One region of the Methylibium sp. Pch-M genome, then DNA from elsewhere that is predicted to be linked to it. Evidence: predicted binding sites of a transcription regulator. Region 1 holds the regulator's gene; each other region holds the start of a gene.
What was found. Region 1 encodes HrcA, which represses chaperone genes, less so after heat shock. Its sites were predicted from a motif close to TTAGCACTCNNNNNNNNNGAGTGCTAA; they were not measured.

Region 2: the regulator HrcA is predicted to act here: its motif matches at 2,449-2,475, upstream of C1M51_RS11340 (co-chaperone GroES).
Region 3: the regulator HrcA is predicted to act here: its motif matches at 2,631-2,657, upstream of rpoH (RNA polymerase sigma factor RpoH).

Annotation. Positions count from the first base shown of each region.
Region 1 covers NZ_CP029606.1:1,381,631-1,387,380, forward strand. Annotated here, with positions in the region: gene fumC (class II fumarate hydratase) at 1-1,137, shown strand, start outside; gene hrcA (heat-inducible transcriptional repressor HrcA) at 1,146-2,174, opposite strand; gene C1M51_RS06545 (NAD kinase) at 2,261-3,166, shown strand; gene recN (DNA repair protein RecN) at 3,196-4,920, shown strand; gene rapZ (RNase adapter RapZ) at 4,917-5,750, shown strand, end outside.
Region 2 covers NZ_CP029606.1:2,358,367-2,364,116, forward strand. Annotated here, with positions in the region: gene C1M51_RS11330 (SulP family inorganic anion transporter) at 1-1,444, opposite strand, end outside; gene C1M51_RS11335 (mobilization protein) at 1,633-2,361, shown strand; gene C1M51_RS11340 (co-chaperone GroES) at 2,578-2,868, shown strand; gene groL (chaperonin GroEL) at 2,928-4,574, shown strand; gene C1M51_RS11350 (DUF1631 family protein) at 4,701-5,750, shown strand, end outside.
Region 3 covers NZ_CP029606.1:1,165,819-1,171,568, reverse strand. Annotated here, with positions in the region: gene C1M51_RS05530 (heme A synthase) at 1-27, shown strand, start outside; gene cyoE (heme o synthase) at 48-983, shown strand; gene C1M51_RS05520 (SCO family protein) at 980-1,573, shown strand; gene rpoH (RNA polymerase sigma factor RpoH) at 1,644-2,588, opposite strand; gene C1M51_RS05510 (acyl-CoA dehydrogenase) at 2,833-4,008, shown strand; gene C1M51_RS05505 (response regulator transcription factor) at 4,092-4,892, shown strand; gene C1M51_RS05500 (sensor histidine kinase) at 4,892-5,750, shown strand, end outside.

The sequences.
Region 1 (5,750 bases):
GGCGGCGAGTTTCCGCTGTCGCTGTGGCAGACCGGCTCGGGCACGCAGAGCAACATGAACATGAACGAGGTGCTGGCCAACCGCGCCTCGCAACTGCTGGGCGGGCCGGTGGGCGAGCAGCGGTGGGTGCATCCCAACGACGAGGTGAACCGAGGGCAGTCGTCGAACGACGTGTTCCCCACCGCGATGAACGTGGCCGCGGTCCGCGCGATCGAGGACACACTGCTGCCGGCGCTGGCCCCGCTGCACGACACGCTGGCCGGCAAGGCACGCGCCTACGCCGACCTGGTGAAGATCGGCCGCACCCACCTGCAGGACGCCACGCCGCTGAGCCTGGGGCAGGAGATGTCGGGCTGGGTCGCGCAACTGGCGCACGGCATCGGCCACCTGCGCGCCGCGCTGCCGCACCTGCGCGAGCTGGCGCTGGGCGGCACCGCGGTGGGCACCGGCCTCAATGCGCACCCGGAGTTCGGCACGCGGGTGGCGCAGGCGCTGTCGCAGGCCGCGGGGACCGACTTCGTGTCGGCGCCGAACAAGTTCGAGGCGCTGGCGGCGCACGACGCACTGGTGCATGCGCACGGCGTGCTGAAGACGCTGGCGGCGTCGCTGATGAAGATCGCCAACGACGTGCGCTGGCTGGCCTCGGGCCCGCGCTCGGGGCTGGGCGAGCTGCGCATCCCGGAGAACGAGCCGGGCAGTTCCATCATGCCCGGCAAGGTGAACCCGACGCAGTGCGAGGCGCTGACGATGGCGTGCTGCCAGGTGATGGGCAACGATGTGGCGGTGAACATCGCCGGCGCCTCGGGCAACTTCGAGCTCAACGTCTACAAGCCGGTGATCATCCACAACGTGCTGCAGAGCCTCCGGCTGCTGGCCGACGGCGCACGCAGCTTCGAGGCGCATTGCGCGCGCGGCATCGAGCCGGACCGCGGCCGCATCGCCGAGCTGCTGCAGCGCTCCTTGATGCTGGTGACGGCGCTGAATCCGCACATCGGCTACGACAAGGCCGCGCAGATCGCCAAGCAGGCGCATGCCGAGGGCCTGACGCTGCGCGAGGCGGCCGTGGCCTCGGGGCACCTGACGGGCGAGCAGTTCGATGCGTGGGTGCGGCCGGAGCGGATGATCGGGCCGGGTTGAGCGCGCCGCTACTTCTGGCTCAGCGCCTGCGTCACCAGCCGTGAGGTGATGTCGACGATCTGGATCATGCGGTCGTAGGCCATGCGGGTCGGACCGATGACGCCCAGCGTGCCGACGATCTTGCCGTCCACCTCGTACGGCGCCGACACCACCGACAGCTCCTCGAACGGCACGATCTGGCTCTCGCCGCCGATGTAGATGCGCACGCCCTCGGCGCGGCTGCTCACGTCGAGCAGGCGCATCAGCTGGGTCTTCTGCTCGAACAGGTCGAACAGCTTGCGCAGCGAGCCCATGTCGCTGGAGAAGTCCTGCATCGTCAGCAGGTTGCGCTCGCCCGACACCACGACCTGCTCGTTCTCGCCGTCGGCGGCTTCGCTGCCGAACTGCACCGCCGCCTGCATCAGCAGGGCGATCTCGCCGCGCAGCGCGTCGATCTCGGTCTTGAGTCGCTCGCGCACCGCCTCGATGCTGAGGCCGCTGTAGTGGGCGTTGATGAAGTTGCTGGCCTCCACCAGTTCGGCCGGGCTGTGGTCGCGCGCGGTGAAGATCACGCGGTTCTGCACGTCGCCGTCGGGCGAGACCAGGATCACCAGCACGCGCCGCTCGCCCAGGCGCATGAACTCGATGTGGTGGAACACGCCCGCCTTGCGCGGCGCGGTGACCACGCCGACGAACTGCGACAGGTTGGACAGCACCTGGGCCGCGTGGGTGATCACGCGCTGCGGCTGGTCGGGCTGCAACTGCTCTTGCGCGGCGGCCAGGCCCGGCTCGCTGCGCACCATGTCGAGCGGCCGCGCGGTGAGCATGGTGTCCACGAACAGCCGGTAACCGCGCGCCGTGGGGATGCGCCCGGCGCTGGTGTGCGGGCTGGCGATCAGGCCCAGTTCCTCCAGGTCGGCCATCACGTTGCGGATGGTGGCCGGACTCAGCTCCAGCCCGGACGCCCGAGACAGCGTGCGCGACCCGACCGGCTGACCATCGGCGATGTAGCGCTCGACCAGCGTCTTCAACAGGGTCTTGGCACGTTCGTCGAGCATGGTGGAAATCATTGTAGGGCGCGGTTTTGCGGGCATGTGGCGAGGTGCGCGCCGCGTCGAATGGCTGTGGTGTAATTTCTCTCACCATGGCGAGCCGTTTCCGTCACGCTGCCCTCGTCGGCAAATACCAGGCGCCGGGCAGTCGCCAGGTGCTTGCCAGCGTGGCCGAGTTCCTCACGAACCAGGGGCTCGAGGTCTCGCTCGACACCACCACCGCCATGGCCGTCGGCCTGCCCGACTACGGCGCGCTCGACGCCGCCCAGATCGGCAAGCACTGCGACCTGGCGGTCGTGGTCGGCGGCGACGGCACCATGCTCGGCACCGCGCGGCAGCTGGCGCGCTACGGCGTGCCGCTGATCGGCATCAACCAGGGCCGGCTCGGCTTCATGACCGACATCCCGATGGCCGAGTTCCGCGAGACCATCGCGCCGATGATCGCCGGCGACTACGAGGAAGAGCACCGCACCATGCTGGAAGGCTGCGTCAAGCGGCCTTCGGGCGACGAGTTCGACGTGATCTACGAGACCTTCGCCGTCAACGACGTGGTGGTGAGCCGCGGTGCCAGCGCCGGCATGGTGGAGCTGCGGGTCGATGTGCAGGACCAGTTCGTGGCCAATTTCCGCGCCGACGGGCTGATCATCTCGTCGCCCACCGGCTCGACCGCCTATGCGCTGTCGGCCGGCGGACCGATCCTGCACCCGGGCATCTCGGGCTGGCTGATGGTGCCGATCGCGCCGCATGCGCTGTCCAACCGCCCCATCGTGCTGCCCGACGACAGCGAGGTGCGCATCGAGATCGTCGCCGGCCGCGACGCCAGCGTGAACTTCGACCACCAGAGCCTCGCCAGCCTGCTGCACGGCGACCGCATCTGCGTGCGCCGCAGCGAGCACCGCGTGCGCGTGCTGCACCCGCGCGGCTGGAACTTCTATGCCACGCTGCGCCGCAAGCTGCACTGGAACGAAGGTGTGCTGCCCGACGGCGCGCACTCCTGAGCCGTGGGCGGCGCGCTGAGGAAGACCCCATGCTGAAGCGCATCGCCCTGCGCGACTTCGTCATCGTGCCCGCGCTCGAGCTCGACCTGCATGCCGGGTTCACCGCGCTCACCGGCGAGACCGGCGCCGGCAAGTCCATCCTGGTCGATGCGTTGCAGCTCGCGCTCGGCCACCGCGGCGACGCCGGCGTGGTGCGCGAGGGCGCGACGCGCGCCGAGATCAGCGCCGAGTTCGACACGCCGGCCTCGCTGCGGCCGTGGCTGGCCGACGCCGGCTTCGCCGACGAAGAGGACGGTGGCGACGACCCCCTGCTGCTGCGCCGCACGCTCGACGCCCAGGGCAAGAGCCGTGCATGGATCAACGGCAGCCCGGCCACCATCGGCCAGCTGCGCGAGGCGGGCGAGCATCTGGTCGACATCCACGGCCAGCACGCCTGGCAGAGCCTGACGCGGCCCGACGCGGTGCGCGGCCTGCTCGACGGCTATGCCGGCCTCGACACCGCGCCGCTGGCCGCCGCCTGGAGCGCGTGGCGCAGCGCGAGCGAACAGCTCGCCGACGCGCGCACCCGCCAGGCCGACCTGGAACGCGAGCGCGAGCGGCTGCAGTGGCAGATCGCCGAGCTCGACAAGCTGGCACCCGGCGCCGACGAGTGGCCGGAGCTCAACGCCGAGCACCACCGCCTGAGCCACGCCCAGGCCATCCTCGACGCGGCGCATGCGGCGCTGGCCGCGATCAGCGAGGACGACGACTCGGCCGACGCGCGCAGCGCCCAGGCCCTGGGTGCGCTCGAGGGCGTGCTCGACCACGATCCCGCACTGCGCGATCCCTATGAGGTGCTGAAGAGCGCTCAGGCCCAGTTGCAGGACGCCGCCCACACGTTGCACGCGGCGCTGCGCCACGGCGAGCTGGACCCGGAGCGCCTGCAGGCGCTCGACGAGCGGCTGGCGGCGTGGATGGGCCTCGCGCGGCGCTTCCGCCGCCCGGCCGAGGAGCTGCCGGCGCTGCGCGCGGCCTGGCGCGACGAGCTCACCCGGCTCGACGCCGCGACCGACCTCGACGCGCTGGAGGCCCGGGTGAAGACCACCCGCCAGGCCTACGACACCGCGGCACAGGCCGTCAGCGTGCAGCGCAAGGCTGCGGCACCGCGGCTCGCCGCGTCGGTGACGGCGGCGATGCAGCAGCTCGGCATGGCCGGCGGGCGCTTCGAGGTGGCGCTGGAGCCGTTGGCCGAGCCGCAGCGCCATGGCCGCGAGGCGGCCGAGTTTCGCGTGGCCGGGCACGCCGGCAGCACGCCGCGCGCGCTGGCCAAGGTGGCCTCGGGCGGCGAGCTGTCGCGCATCGCGCTGGCGATCGCGGTCACCACCAGCGAGCTCGGCGAGACCGGCACGCTGATCTTCGACGAGATCGACGCCGGCGTCGGCGGCAGCGTGGCCGATGCCGTGGGGCAGTTGATGCGCCGCCTGGGCCGCGACCGGCAGGTGCTGTGCGTGACCCACCTGCCACAGGTGGCCGCCTGTGCCGACCACCACTGCGTGGTCAGCAAGGCCGCGCAGGGCGGCAGCACGCGCAGCCAGGTCGCCCCGGTCACCGGCGAGGCGCGGGTGCAGGAGATCGCCCGCATGCTGGGCGGCGGCGCGGCCGGCGGCACCAGCCTGGCCCATGCGCAGGCGCTGCTGGCGGCCGCGACATCGACGCCGCCGGCCCCCCCAGCCGCGGCCGGTGGTCGTGGTGGACACAAGCGGCAGCGGGCATGAGCCAGGACACCGTGGCACCGGCCCTGCCCGACGCGCCGCGCGAGGTGGTGCTGGTCACCGGCATCTCCGGCTCGGGCAAGTCGGTGGCGCTGCATGCGCTGGAGGACGCCGGCTTCTACTGCGTCGACAACCTGCCGCCCGAGCTGCTGCCGCAATTCCTGCACCTGGAGCAGGCCCGCACCGACGGCGCGATGCGCCGCATCGCGGTGGCGGTGGACGTGCGCAGCGCCCGCTCGCTGCCGGCGCTGCTGCCGAGCCTGTCGCAGCTGGGCAGCGAGGGCGTGAAGGTGCGCGCGATCTTCCTCGACGCCAGCACGCACGCGCTGGTGCGGCGCTTCTCCGAGACGCGGCGCCGCCACCCGCTGAGCACCGGTGCCCCCGGCGAGGCGCTCGACCAGCACCGCGCACTGACCGACGCGATCGAGCTCGAACGCGAGCTGCTCGCCGACCTGCGCGAAGCCTCCACCGTCCTCGACACCAGCCAGCTGCGCGCCGCCCAGCTGCGCGCCTGGGTGCGGCAGCTGGTCCAGGCGCCGGCCGGCGCACTGACGCTGGTGTTCGAGTCCTTCGCGTTCAAGCACGGCGTGCCGCTCGATGCCGACCTGGTGTACGACGTGCGCGTGCTGCCCAATCCGCACTACATCGACGAGCTGCGCCCGCTCACCGGCCGCGACGCGCCGGTGGCCGACTACCTGCAGCAGCAGCCCGAGGTGGGCGAGATGCTGGCGCAGATCGAAGCCTTCCTGGTGCGCTGGCTGCCGGCGTTCGAGCAGGACCAGCGCGCCTACCTCACCGTCGCGATCGGCTGCACCGGCGGCCAGCACCGCTCG
Region 2 (5,750 bases), 980 kb from region 1:
CGTGCTGGGCGGCGCCGAAGTAGACCGCCCCCTCCATGCGCAGCAGCTTGAGCTGCGGGCACTCCGGCAGCGCCTCGGTCTGGCCGTCGAGCACGACGAAGGGGCGGTCCGGCGCCACGGAATCGAACCCCATCGTGCGCATGGCCGGCCGCGCCGTGCGTTGCAGGTAGCTGCTCAGCGACAGGATGCTGCCGAGCAGGATCGCGATCTCGAGCCTGAGGCTCACGGTGGCCACCGCGGTGGCCGCAGCGATCGCGAAGTCGCTGCGTTCGAGCCGCATCAGGCGCCGCCAGCCGGGCAGGTCGAGCAGGTTCCAGGCGACCGGCAGCAGCACCGCGGCGATCGCCGCGTTCGGGATCAGCGCCAGCAGCGGGGCACTCACCAGCACCAGCAACAGCAGCAGCCCGGCCGAGAACACCGAAGCCAGTGGCGTGCGCGCACCGGCCTCGAGGTTGGGGATCGAACGGTTCAGCGATCCGCAGGAGACATAGGCGGAGGTCAGGCCTCCCACCACGTTGGACAGGCCCTGGCCGAGGAACTCGCGGTTGGCGTCGATGCGCTGGCCCGAGCGGGCGGCCACGGCCTTGGCGATCGAGATCGACTGGGCGAGCGCCACCAGCGTCAGGGCGAAGGCGATGCTGACCAGGTCGCGCAGCCGCGAGATGTCGATGTCGGGCCAGTGCCAGCGGGGCCAGGGCAGCGGCACCTCACCGATCTGCTCGACGTGCCAGAACGTGCCGTCCTCATGGCCGGCGTTCAGCAGCACCGCGACCAGCGTGCCGGCCGCCAGCCCCAGCAGCAGCGCGGGCCAGCGCCGCTGCCAGTGCCGCACGGCGAGCGTGACCGCGAGGGCCACCACGCCGACGACCAGCGAACCGAGGTGCACCACCTCGAGCGGCCGCTGCCAGAGGGCCTCGAGCATCGGCCTCAACCCGGTGCCAGAACTCATGCCCAGCAGGTCGGGCAGGGCATGCAGCGCGATCAGCACCGAGGCGCCGGCGGTGAAGCCGAGCAAGGCCGCCGGCGAGATGAAGTTGGCGATGCTGCCCAGGCGCAGCGCGCCGATCAGGGTCTGCATCACGCCGACCAGCAGCGTGACGGTCAGCGCGAGCTCGATGTAGTCGGGGCTGCGCACCCAGGCCAGCGGCGTGAGCATGGCCGCCAGCGCCAGCGAGTTCGCGTTCGTCGGCCCCGACATCACGTGAAGGCTGGAGCCGAACAGCGCCGCGACGATGCACGGCAGGATGGCGGTGGCCAGGCCGTACTGCGGCGGCAGGCCGGCGAGCGAGGCGAAGGCGATGCCCTGCGGCAGTACCAGCACGGCGCCCAGCAGGCCGGCCAGCAGGTCGGCGCGCAGCGTCTCGCGCGACACGAGCCTGACCCACGGACCGAAGCAGCGTTGTAGCCAGGGCGGGCCGGCAGCCGGCGCAGCGGGTGAGGACATGCCGAATGATAGAAGCCGTTCCGGCCCCGCCGAGGGGCCGTGTCGCGGAGCAGAACGCGATGCGATATCGCGCGGCCCACCGTGTGGCCCAACTCGCTGCGTTGCACAATGTCCCGCACCGGGCGACGAATTCGACCTGGCATCCCGCCGGCCGACGTTCCGCCTTTCGCCATGGAGAGCTGAGCAGCATGACGCAGATTCCCACGCTCGAGACCGCGACCACGTCGAGGATCCACATGATCGGCGGCGAGAAGGGCGGTGTCGGCAAATCGCTCGTGTCGCGTCTGCTGGCGCAGTACCTCATCGACCACGAGGTCCCGTTCACCGGCTTCGATACCGACCGTTCGCACGGCTCGCTGATGCGCTTCTATGCAGGCTACGCCTCGCCGGTGCTGGCCGATCGCTACGAGGCGCTGGATGCGATCGTCGAGGCGGCCATCGAGGCTCCGGGCCGCCGTGTGCTGGTCGACCTGGCAGCACAGACCCATGATCCTCTGGTGAAGTGGATGGACGAGTCGGGCGTGCTGGACCTGGCCGACATGTCGGGCGTGGCCATCCACTACTGGCACGTGATGGACTCCGGCAAGGACTCGGTCGACCTGCTCAAGCGCCTGCTCGACCGCTTCGGCCGGCGCCTGCGCTACGTGCTGGTGCGCAACCAACTCCGCGGGGACGATTTCAGCCAGCTCGAGAAGTCGGGCGAGCAGGACCGCGCGCTGGCGCTGGGTGCCCGCGTGATCACGCTCAAGCGCCTGCACGACTCGGTGGTGCAGAAGATCGACGCCAGCAACAGCAGCTTCTGGGCCGCGCGCAACTCGCCGGGCGGCGAAGGCCCGAGCCTCGGATTGATGGAACGCCAGCGCCTCAAGCTCTGGCTGAACCACGCCTTCGGCGAGATCGAGACGGCGGGAGTCTGACCGCTGCGGCCCGCCGCAAGTCGGGCCTTCGTCACGCCCCGGACGCGGCGCTATTGAAACGCCGTGAGCGGCCCCTATAATCTGTCGCTAGCACTCGCGCAGACTGAGTGCTAACAAATCGGAGGTGGCGTCATCGTCTCCGACTGCGCAATTGTGAGCTTGCGCTAACTGCGCGAAATAAGTCCGTAGATATTCGATACCCATCAAGGAGATGCGATGAAACTTCGTCCTTTGCACGATCGCGTGATCGTCAAGCGCCTCGAACAGGAAACCAAGACCGCTTCGGGCATCGTGATCCCCGACAACGCCGCCGAGAAGCCCGACCAGGGTGAAGTGCTGGCCGTGGGTCCGGGCAAGCGCAACGACAAGGGCGATTTCATCGCCCTGAACTGCAAGGTCGGCGACCGCGTCCTGTTCGGCAAGTACAGCGGCCAGACCGTCAAGGTCGATGGCGACGAACTGCTGGTGATGCGCGAGGAAGACCTGTTCGCCGTCGTGGAGAAGTAAGCCGAACGGCACCTCCCCTGCACCTGGACAGATCAACGTACTGAATTCGGAGAATACACATGGCAGCTAAAGACGTCGTTTTCGGCGGTGAAGCCCGCGCGCGCATGGTCGAAGGCGTGAACATCCTGGCCAACGCGGTCAAGGTGACCCTGGGCCCGAAGGGCCGCAACGTGGTGCTCGAGCGTTCGTTCGGTGCCCCGACCGTGACCAAGGACGGTGTGTCCGTGGCCAAGGAAATCGAGCTGAAGGACAAGCTCCAGAACATGGGCGCCCAGATGGTCAAGGAAGTCGCTTCCAAGACCTCGGACAACGCCGGCGACGGCACCACCACCGCCACCGTGCTGGCCCAGGCCATCGTGCGCGAAGGCATGAAGTACGTGGCCGCGGGCATGAACCCGATGGACCTGAAGCGCGGCATCGACAAGGCCGTCGTGAGCCTGGTCGAGCAGCTGAAGAAGCAGTCCAAGCCGACCACCACCAGCAAGGAAATCGCCCAGGTCGGCACGATCTCGGCGAATTCGGACGACGACGTCGGCCAGATCATCGCCTCGGCGATGGACAAGGTCGGCAAGGAAGGCGTCATCACCGTCGAGGACGGCAAGTCGCTGAACAACGAGCTCGACGTGGTCGAAGGCATGCAGTTCGACCGCGGCTACCTGTCGCCCTACTTCATCAACAACCCCGAGAAGCAGAGCGCGGTGCTCGACAACCCGTTCGTGCTGCTCTACGACAAGAAGATCAGCAACATCCGTGACCTGCTGCCGACGCTGGAGCAGGTCGCCAAGTCGGGCCGCCCGCTGCTGATCATCGCGGAAGAGGTCGAAGGCGAAGCGCTCGCGACGCTGGTGGTCAACACCATCCGCGGCATCCTGAAGGTCGTGGCCGTCAAGGCACCGGGCTTCGGTGACCGCCGCAAGGCCATGCTGGAAGACATCGCCATCCTGACCGGCGGCAAGGTGATCGCCGAGGAAGTGGGCCTGACGCTGGAGAAGGTCACGCTGGCCGATCTGGGCCAGGCCAAGCGCGTCGAGGTGGGCAAGGAAAACACCACCATCATCGACGGCGCCGGCGCAGCGGGCGACATCGAAGCCCGCGTCAAGCAGGTGCGCGTGCAGATCGAGGAAGCCACCAGCGACTACGACCGCGAGAAGCTCCAGGAGCGCGTGGCCAAGCTGGCTGGCGGCGTGGCCGTCATCAAGGTCGGTGCTGCCACCGAAGTCGAGATGAAGGAAAAGAAGGCCCGTGTCGAAGACGCCCTGCACGCCACGCGTGCCGCGGTGGAAGAAGGCATCGTGGCTGGTGGTGGCGTGGCGCTGCTGCGCGCCAAGCAGGCCGCCGGTGCGATCAAGGGCGACAACGCCGACCAGGACGCCGGCATCAAGCTGATCCTGCGTGCGATCGAGGAGCCGCTGCGCATCATCGTCACCAACGCCGGTGACGAAGCCAGCGTGGTGGTGAACGCCGTGCTCGCCGGTAAGGGCAACTACGGCTACAACGCCGCCAACGGCACCTACGGCGACATGATCGAGATGGGCATCCTGGACCCGACCAAGGTGACCCGTACCGCGCTGCAGAACGCCGCCTCGGTGGCCGCGCTCATGCTGACGACGGAAGCCATGGTCGCCGAGTCGCCCAAGGATGACGCGCCGGCCGGCGGCATGCCGGGTGGCATGGGCGGCATGGGTGGCATGGGCATGGACATGTGATGTCCGGCCGGCCCCCCACGGGAGGCCGGCCGCCTGGGCTCTGCCCAGAACCGCGTCAGCAAGGGCCGCAGGAATGCGGCCCTTTTTCATGCGCGTTCGGCGAACGCTCCCGGGATAATTGGGAGCATGGATGTCTCGCCGCTGCTGCAGCGCTACCTCGACAGCTGCCTCGCGGAGGTGCCGCGCTGGATGAGCCGGGTCGCGAACGAGGCCCTGCAGGCGCTGCACGCGCCGACCACCCGCAGCGCGCTGCGCGAACTGCCGGCGCGCCCGCGCGATGACGCCGAGCTGGCCCTGCGCCACAACCATCCGCTGTGGGCGCGTCGCGTCGGTGAGTTGCTGGGTTCGCGCTGGCGCAGCGAGATCGAGGCCGGCGTGCCCGACGCGGGCGCGACGCTGTCGCCGCGGCCGGTCTGGTCGGCCGAAGCGCTGACGCTGGTCGACGAAGCCGAGGCCGAAGAGAACATCGAGCTGCTGCGCGCGGTGCAGCTGGTCGACCATGCCGCCGAGCACGAGCTGCACGAGCTGCAGTCGCGCACCGCGACGCTGCGCGGCCAGGACACGGTGCGCACAACCTCCAACCTGCTGCGGCCCGAGCTGCTGGTGCGCGCGGTGTGGGACGCCAGCGAGGTGCTGGGCCTCGGCGCACCGGCCCGCAAGGCGCTGATGCGTGCCAGCGGCGAGCCGCTGGCACAGGCGCTGAAGCAGGTCGCGATCGACGCCGGCCGGCGCCTGGCCGACTGGGGGGTCGGCCAGGCGGCCTGGAAGGCCAGTTCCACGCCGGCGGCACGGCGGGTCGCGCCGCCGAATTCCGGCTACGACCTCACGCGTCCCGGCGCACTCGACAGCCTGCGCAGCCGCCTCAGCACGCGCTACGCGAACATCGACGGTGCCACGCGCGCCGGTCCGATGGACGAGGCCGATTCGCTGCAGCAGCTCGACCGCAATCTGGTGCATGTGCTGTCGCGCCGACCGCTGGGGATCCAGGGCGCCGACCGCCTGATGGCGCGGCTGCCCTTCCTCGAGGCGGCCGGCCGCCACGACGACGACCGCGAGATCATGCTGCTGGTGGCCCACCTGAGCGGCGCCGTGCTCGACGACGCGCTGCTGCCACTGCCGGTGCGTTCCACGCTGGCCAGCTTGCAGGCGCCGCTGCTGCGCGTGGCGCTGCGAGAG
Region 3 (5,750 bases), 220 kb from region 1:
CCGCTCGTGGCGCGCCGCGCTTCCTAGAATTGCTTCTTGCCGCAGACATGTCCGAGACCCTCGCCACCCCACCCGCCGCGCTGCACACCTGGCTGTCGCGCTGGCGCCAGTTCAGCGCGCTGACCAAGCCGCGCGTGGTGCAGCTCATCGTGTTCTGCGCAGCCATCGGCATGCTGCTGGCCGTGCCCGGCTGGCCGTCGCTGCCTGCTTGGGGCGTGACCCTGGCGGCCTCGATCGGTATCTGGCTGGTGGCCAGCGCCGCCGCAGCCTTCAACTGCCTGGTCGAGCAGACCATCGATTCGAAGATGAAGCGCACGGCCTGGCGCCCGACGGCGAAGGGCGAACTGAGCAACACGCAGACCCTCAGCTTCGCCGTGCTGCTGTGTGCGGCCGGCATGGCCGTGCTGTGGGTCTGGGTCAATGCTCTGACGATGTGGCTCACCTTCGCCACCTTTGTCGGCTATGCAGTGATCTACACCGTGCTGCTGAAGCCGGCGACGCCGCAGAACATCGTGATCGGGGGCGCCTCGGGCGCCATGCCGCCGGTGCTGGGCTGGGCCGCGATGCGCGGAGAACTCGGCGCCGAACCGTGGATCCTCTGCCTGATCATCTTCCTGTGGACGCCGCCGCATTTCTGGGCGCTGGCGCTCTACCGCGCCGAAGACTACGCGCGGGCCGGTCTGCCGATGCTGCCGGTGACGCACGGCAACGACTTCACGCGCCTGCAGATCCTGCTCTACACCTTCGTGCTGTTTGCCGCGACCCTGCTGCCCTTCGTCTACGGCATGAGCGGCTGGATCTACCTGGTCGCGGCCTGCGCGTTGGGCGTGGGCTTCTGCGGCCATGCCTTCCGGCTGTGGCGCCACTACAGCGAAGCGCTGGCGCGACGCACCTTCCGTTTCTCGATCTGGCACCTGTCGCTGCTGTTCGCGGCCTTGTTGCTCGACCACTACCTGGGCCCGCTGCTGCGGGGTACGCCATGATGCGCAGGCTCGCCGTTCTCACCGTCTGTGCCGCGCTCGGGCTGCTGGCCGCCTGCGACCCGGCGGCCAAGCCCGCCGAGCCCTTCAAGGGCATCGACATCACCGGCGCCGACTACGCACGCGACTTCGCTCTGAGCGACGTCGATGGGCGCCCGCGCACGCTGGCCGATTTCAAGGGCAAGGCGACCGTGGTGTTCTTCGGGTACACACAGTGCCCCGATGTCTGCCCCACCACGATGGCCGAACTGGCCGCCGTGAAGAAGCAGCTCGGTGCGGACGGCGACAAGCTGCAGGCAGTCTTCATCACTGTCGATCCGGAGCGCGACACGCCGGAGATCCTGAAGGCCTATATGAGCAGCTTCGACCCGAGCTTCGTCGCGCTGCGCAGCACGCCCGAGCAGACCCAGGCGGTCGCGAAGTCCTTCAAGGCCTTCTTCCGCAAGGTCCCGGGCAAGGCGGCGGACAGCTACACGATGGACCACACGGCAGGCGCTTACGTCTACGATCCGCAAGGGCGGCTCCGTCTGTTCGTGCGCTACGGACAGCCGATCGAGGCCTGGGTGGCCGATCTGAAGCAGTTGCTGGCCTGAAGAATCGCCTGCCCCATGAACAAAGCGGCCCGCGGGCCGCTTTGTCGTCGCTGCAAGGCACGTCGGAGACTCAGGCGTAGGCGGCCAGCGCCTTGCGCATCTTCTTCATCGCGGCTACCTCGATCTGACGGATCCGCTCGGCGCTGACGCCGTACTCGGCGGCCAGTTCGTGCAGCGTCATGCCGCCCGAGCCGTTGTCGTTGACCTTGAGCCAGCGTTCCTCGACGATGCGTCGGCTGCGCGCGTCCAGCACATCCAGCGCCTCGCCGATGCCGTCGCCGGCCAGCGCGTCACGGCGCTGGGCGTCGAGCACACGCGTCGGTTCGTGGCGGTCGTCGGCCAGATAGGCGATCGGCGCGTAGCTCTCGTCACCGTCGTCGGTCTGCGGATCGAGCGCGACATCGCCTCCCGACAGGCGCGTCTCCATCTCGATGACTTCCTCGCGCTTGACCTTGAGTTCACTGGCCACGATGTCGATCTCGGCATCGGTCAGCGTGCTGCGGTGCAGGTCGCTGTCGGTGGCATCGCCCTTGAAACCCTGCTTCATCGAGCGCAGGTTGAAGAACAGTTTGCGCTGCGCCTTCGTGGTCGCCAGCTTGACCATGCGCCAGTTGCGCAGCACGTACTCGTGGATCTCGGCCTTGATCCAGTGCAGCGCATAGCTGACCAGTCGCACGCCTTGGCTGGGGTCGAAGCGCTTGACGGCCTTCATCAGGCCGACATTGCCTTCCTGGATCAGGTCGCCGTGAGGAAGCCCGTAGCCCAGGTACTGGCGCGATACCGACACGACCAGACGCAAGTGCGACAGCACCAGACGGCCGGCAGCCTCGAGGTCGTGTTCGTCACGCAGCCGCTGGCCGAGCGACTGCTCTTCCTCGAGCGTCAGCATCGGCAGGCGGTTCACGGCGGCGATATAGGCATTCAGGTCGCCGAGCGACGGGACCAGCGCCCACGGGTCGCGCACCGTCAGCGCCTGCGAGCCCGCGGAAGTGTTAAGCGACAGCGTGGTGTTCATGGCATCGAAAGACATCCAGAACCTCCTTTCGTTCCGTCAATATTAGCACTCACGTAAAACGAGTGCTAAAACTCCAAGACGGAAGGGCCAAGGACTGCCCGGATCGAGCTGCTTCGATTGGGCAAGTCAAAACCTTTTCGGTAGTGAGCATGTGCTTACAAAGGCTGTTGCGGCCGAGGTTCGATGGCCTGTCACCCCGGTCGCTGCGAGCTCGCTAGACTGCGTTTCTTACCCGGAGACCGCCATGGCCGCCAGCTTCCATTGGGATGACCCCCTGCTGCTCGACAGCCAGCTGAGCGAGGACGAACGCGCTGTGCGCGACGCCGCGCAGGCTTACTGCCAGGACCGCCTGGCGCCTCGTGTGCTGGAGGCCTTTCGCCACGAGAAGACCGACCCGGCCATCTTCCGCGAGATGGGCGAGCTCGGCCTGCTCGGCGCTACGCTCCCCGAAGCCTATGGCGGCGCCGGCCTCAACCACGTCTGCTACGGCCTGGTGGCCCGCGAGGTCGAGCGTGTCGATTCCGGATACCGCTCAATGATGAGCGTGCAGAGCTCGCTTGTCATGGTGCCCATTTACACCTTCGGTACCGAAGCCCAGAAGCAGAAGTACCTGCCCAAGCTCGCCCGCGGCGAATGGATCGGCTGCTTTGGCCTCACCGAGCCCAACCACGGTTCCGACCCCGGCAGCCTGGCCACCCGCGCGCGTGCCGTGCAGGGTGGCTACGTCCTCAGCGGCGCCAAGATGTGGATCACCAACAGCCCCATCGCCGACGTCTTCGTTGTCTGGGCCAAGGATGATGGCGGGCAGATCCGAGGCTTCATCCTGGACAAGGGCATGAAGGGGCTGGAAGCCCCGGCGGTGCATGGCAAGGTCGGCCTGCGGGCCTCGCTCACCGGCGAGATCGTCATGGACGAGGTGTTCTGTCCGGAGGAGAACGCCTTTCCCGAGGTGCGCGGCCTGAAGGGGCCCTTCACTTGCCTCAACAGCGCCCGCTACGGCATCGCCTGGGGAGCGCTGGGTGCGGCGGAGGACTGCTTCCACCGCGCCCGCCAGTACGTGCTCGACCGCCCGCAGTTCGGCCGGCCGCTGGCGGCCAACCAACTGATCCAGAAGAAGCTGGCCGACATGCAGACCGAGATCACGCTGGGTCTTCAGGGCTGCCTGCGACTGGGGCGCATGAAGGACGAAGGCACGGCGGCGGTCGAGATCACCAGCATCATGAAGCGCAACTCCTGCGGCAAAAGCCTGGAGATCGCCCGGATGGCGCGCGACATGATGGGCGGCAACGGCATCTCCGACGAGTTCGGCGTGGCGCGCCATCTGGTCAACCTCGAGGTGGTCAACACCTACGAGGGCACGCATGACGTGCATGCCCTGATCCTCGGGCGGGCCATCACGGGAATCCAGGCTTTCTGCTGACGCCGGACCGCGCGGCCGGCGTGCATCTCCCCTCAGGTTGGCGTCAGCCCACCGTCAGTACGCTGCCGAACGCAGCGGAGACGATGCGGGTCGACGGGGAGGCAGGCCTGCGCGCTACAGTGCGGACCATGGTCATCGCTTCCACTTCGAACATGATTCACCGTTCCAAGGCACTCGCGCAAGACCCATCCTCCATGCACATCCTGCTGGCTGAAGACGACCCGGCACTGGCCGAGTCGACGGCGCGCGCACTGCGCTCGCAAGGCTGGGTGGTCGACCACACGCCCCGCGGCGAACCGGTCCCGACGTCGGTCAAGACGGATCCCTACGACCTCCTGATCCTCGACATCGGCCTGATCGGCATCGATGGCTTCGAGACGCTGCGTCGTGTGCGCGAGCAGGGCTCGACCCTGCCGGTCCTGATGCTGACCGCGCGCGACGCGATCGAGGACCGCGTGCACGGCCTCGAGATGGGCGCTGACGACTACCTCGTCAAGCCGTTCGCGCTGGCCGAGTTGATCGCGCGGGTGAAGGTGCTGACGCGCCGTCACCAGGCGCGCCAGGGCAGCGTGCTCTCGATGGGCGGGTTGCGCATGGACCTCGAGGCCAACCGGGCCTGGATCGGCGAACAGCCGCTCGATCTGTCGGCGCGCGAATGGGCCGTGCTCGAGTACCTGCTCAGCCGGGTCGGACATGTCGTCGGCAAGGAGCAGATTCTGCAGGCCATCAGTGGTTGGGACGATGCGCTGTCGGAAAACGCGGTCGAAGTCTACGTTTCGCGCCTGCGGCCGAAGATCGAGCCGGCCGGCCTGCGCATCCGCGCCGTGCGCGGCTTCGGCTACCTCGTGGAAGAAGTCGCCGGAGCCGCTCCCTCCGTGCAGTGATGCTCAACAGCCTGAAGGCCACCCTCCTGCTGTGGGTGGTGCTCCTCACGGTGTTGATCGCGCCGGTGCGGCTGTTCTTCGACCTGCGCGGTCAGCTGCAGCGCACCAGCGATGCCTACGACGTCGGCCTGAGCGACTGGGCCCTGGCGCTGGGCAACCTGGTGCACGTGATCGACGGGCAGGTGGAGTTCGAGCTGAACCAGCAGACCGAGCAGTCGCTGCGCACGAGCGCAACGGACACCACCTACTACATCGTGCTCGACGCCGACGGCCAGCGGCTGGCCGGCGACGCCCCGCTGGCCAGTCCACCGATCACGCTCGCTCGTGGCGAGCGCCGGATGTTCAACACGCGGGTCGACGACCGTCCCGTACGGATGGCGGTGCACGCGGTCGAGTGCGGCACCCGGCTGTGCCAGGTCCGCGTGGCCGAGACGCTGGTCAAGCGGGACAAGGCGCGCAACGAGTCGCTGGTGCTGACACTGACGCTCGCGCTGGTGTTCGCATTGGTGTTCGCGGTGGCGATCTGGTGGGTGGTGCGGCACGCGATGCAGCCGCTGGAGTCGGTCAACGAGCAGCTGGCGCAGCGCTCGCTCGACGACCTGCGGCCCCTGCGTCGCGGGCGCATGCCCAGCGAGGTGCAACCGCTCCTCAACGCGATCGACCAGCTGCTGCAGCGCGTGGCGGCCGACGCGACGCGGCAGCGCCATTTCATCGCCGATGCGGCGCACCAGTTGCGCACCCCGCTGACTGCGCTGCGAACCGAGTCCGAGCTGGCGTTGCTGGAAGCCCACCCGCCCGCCGTCCATGCAACGCTCGAGCGTGTGCACCGTTCGACGCAGCGCGTGGCCCGCGCCGCGG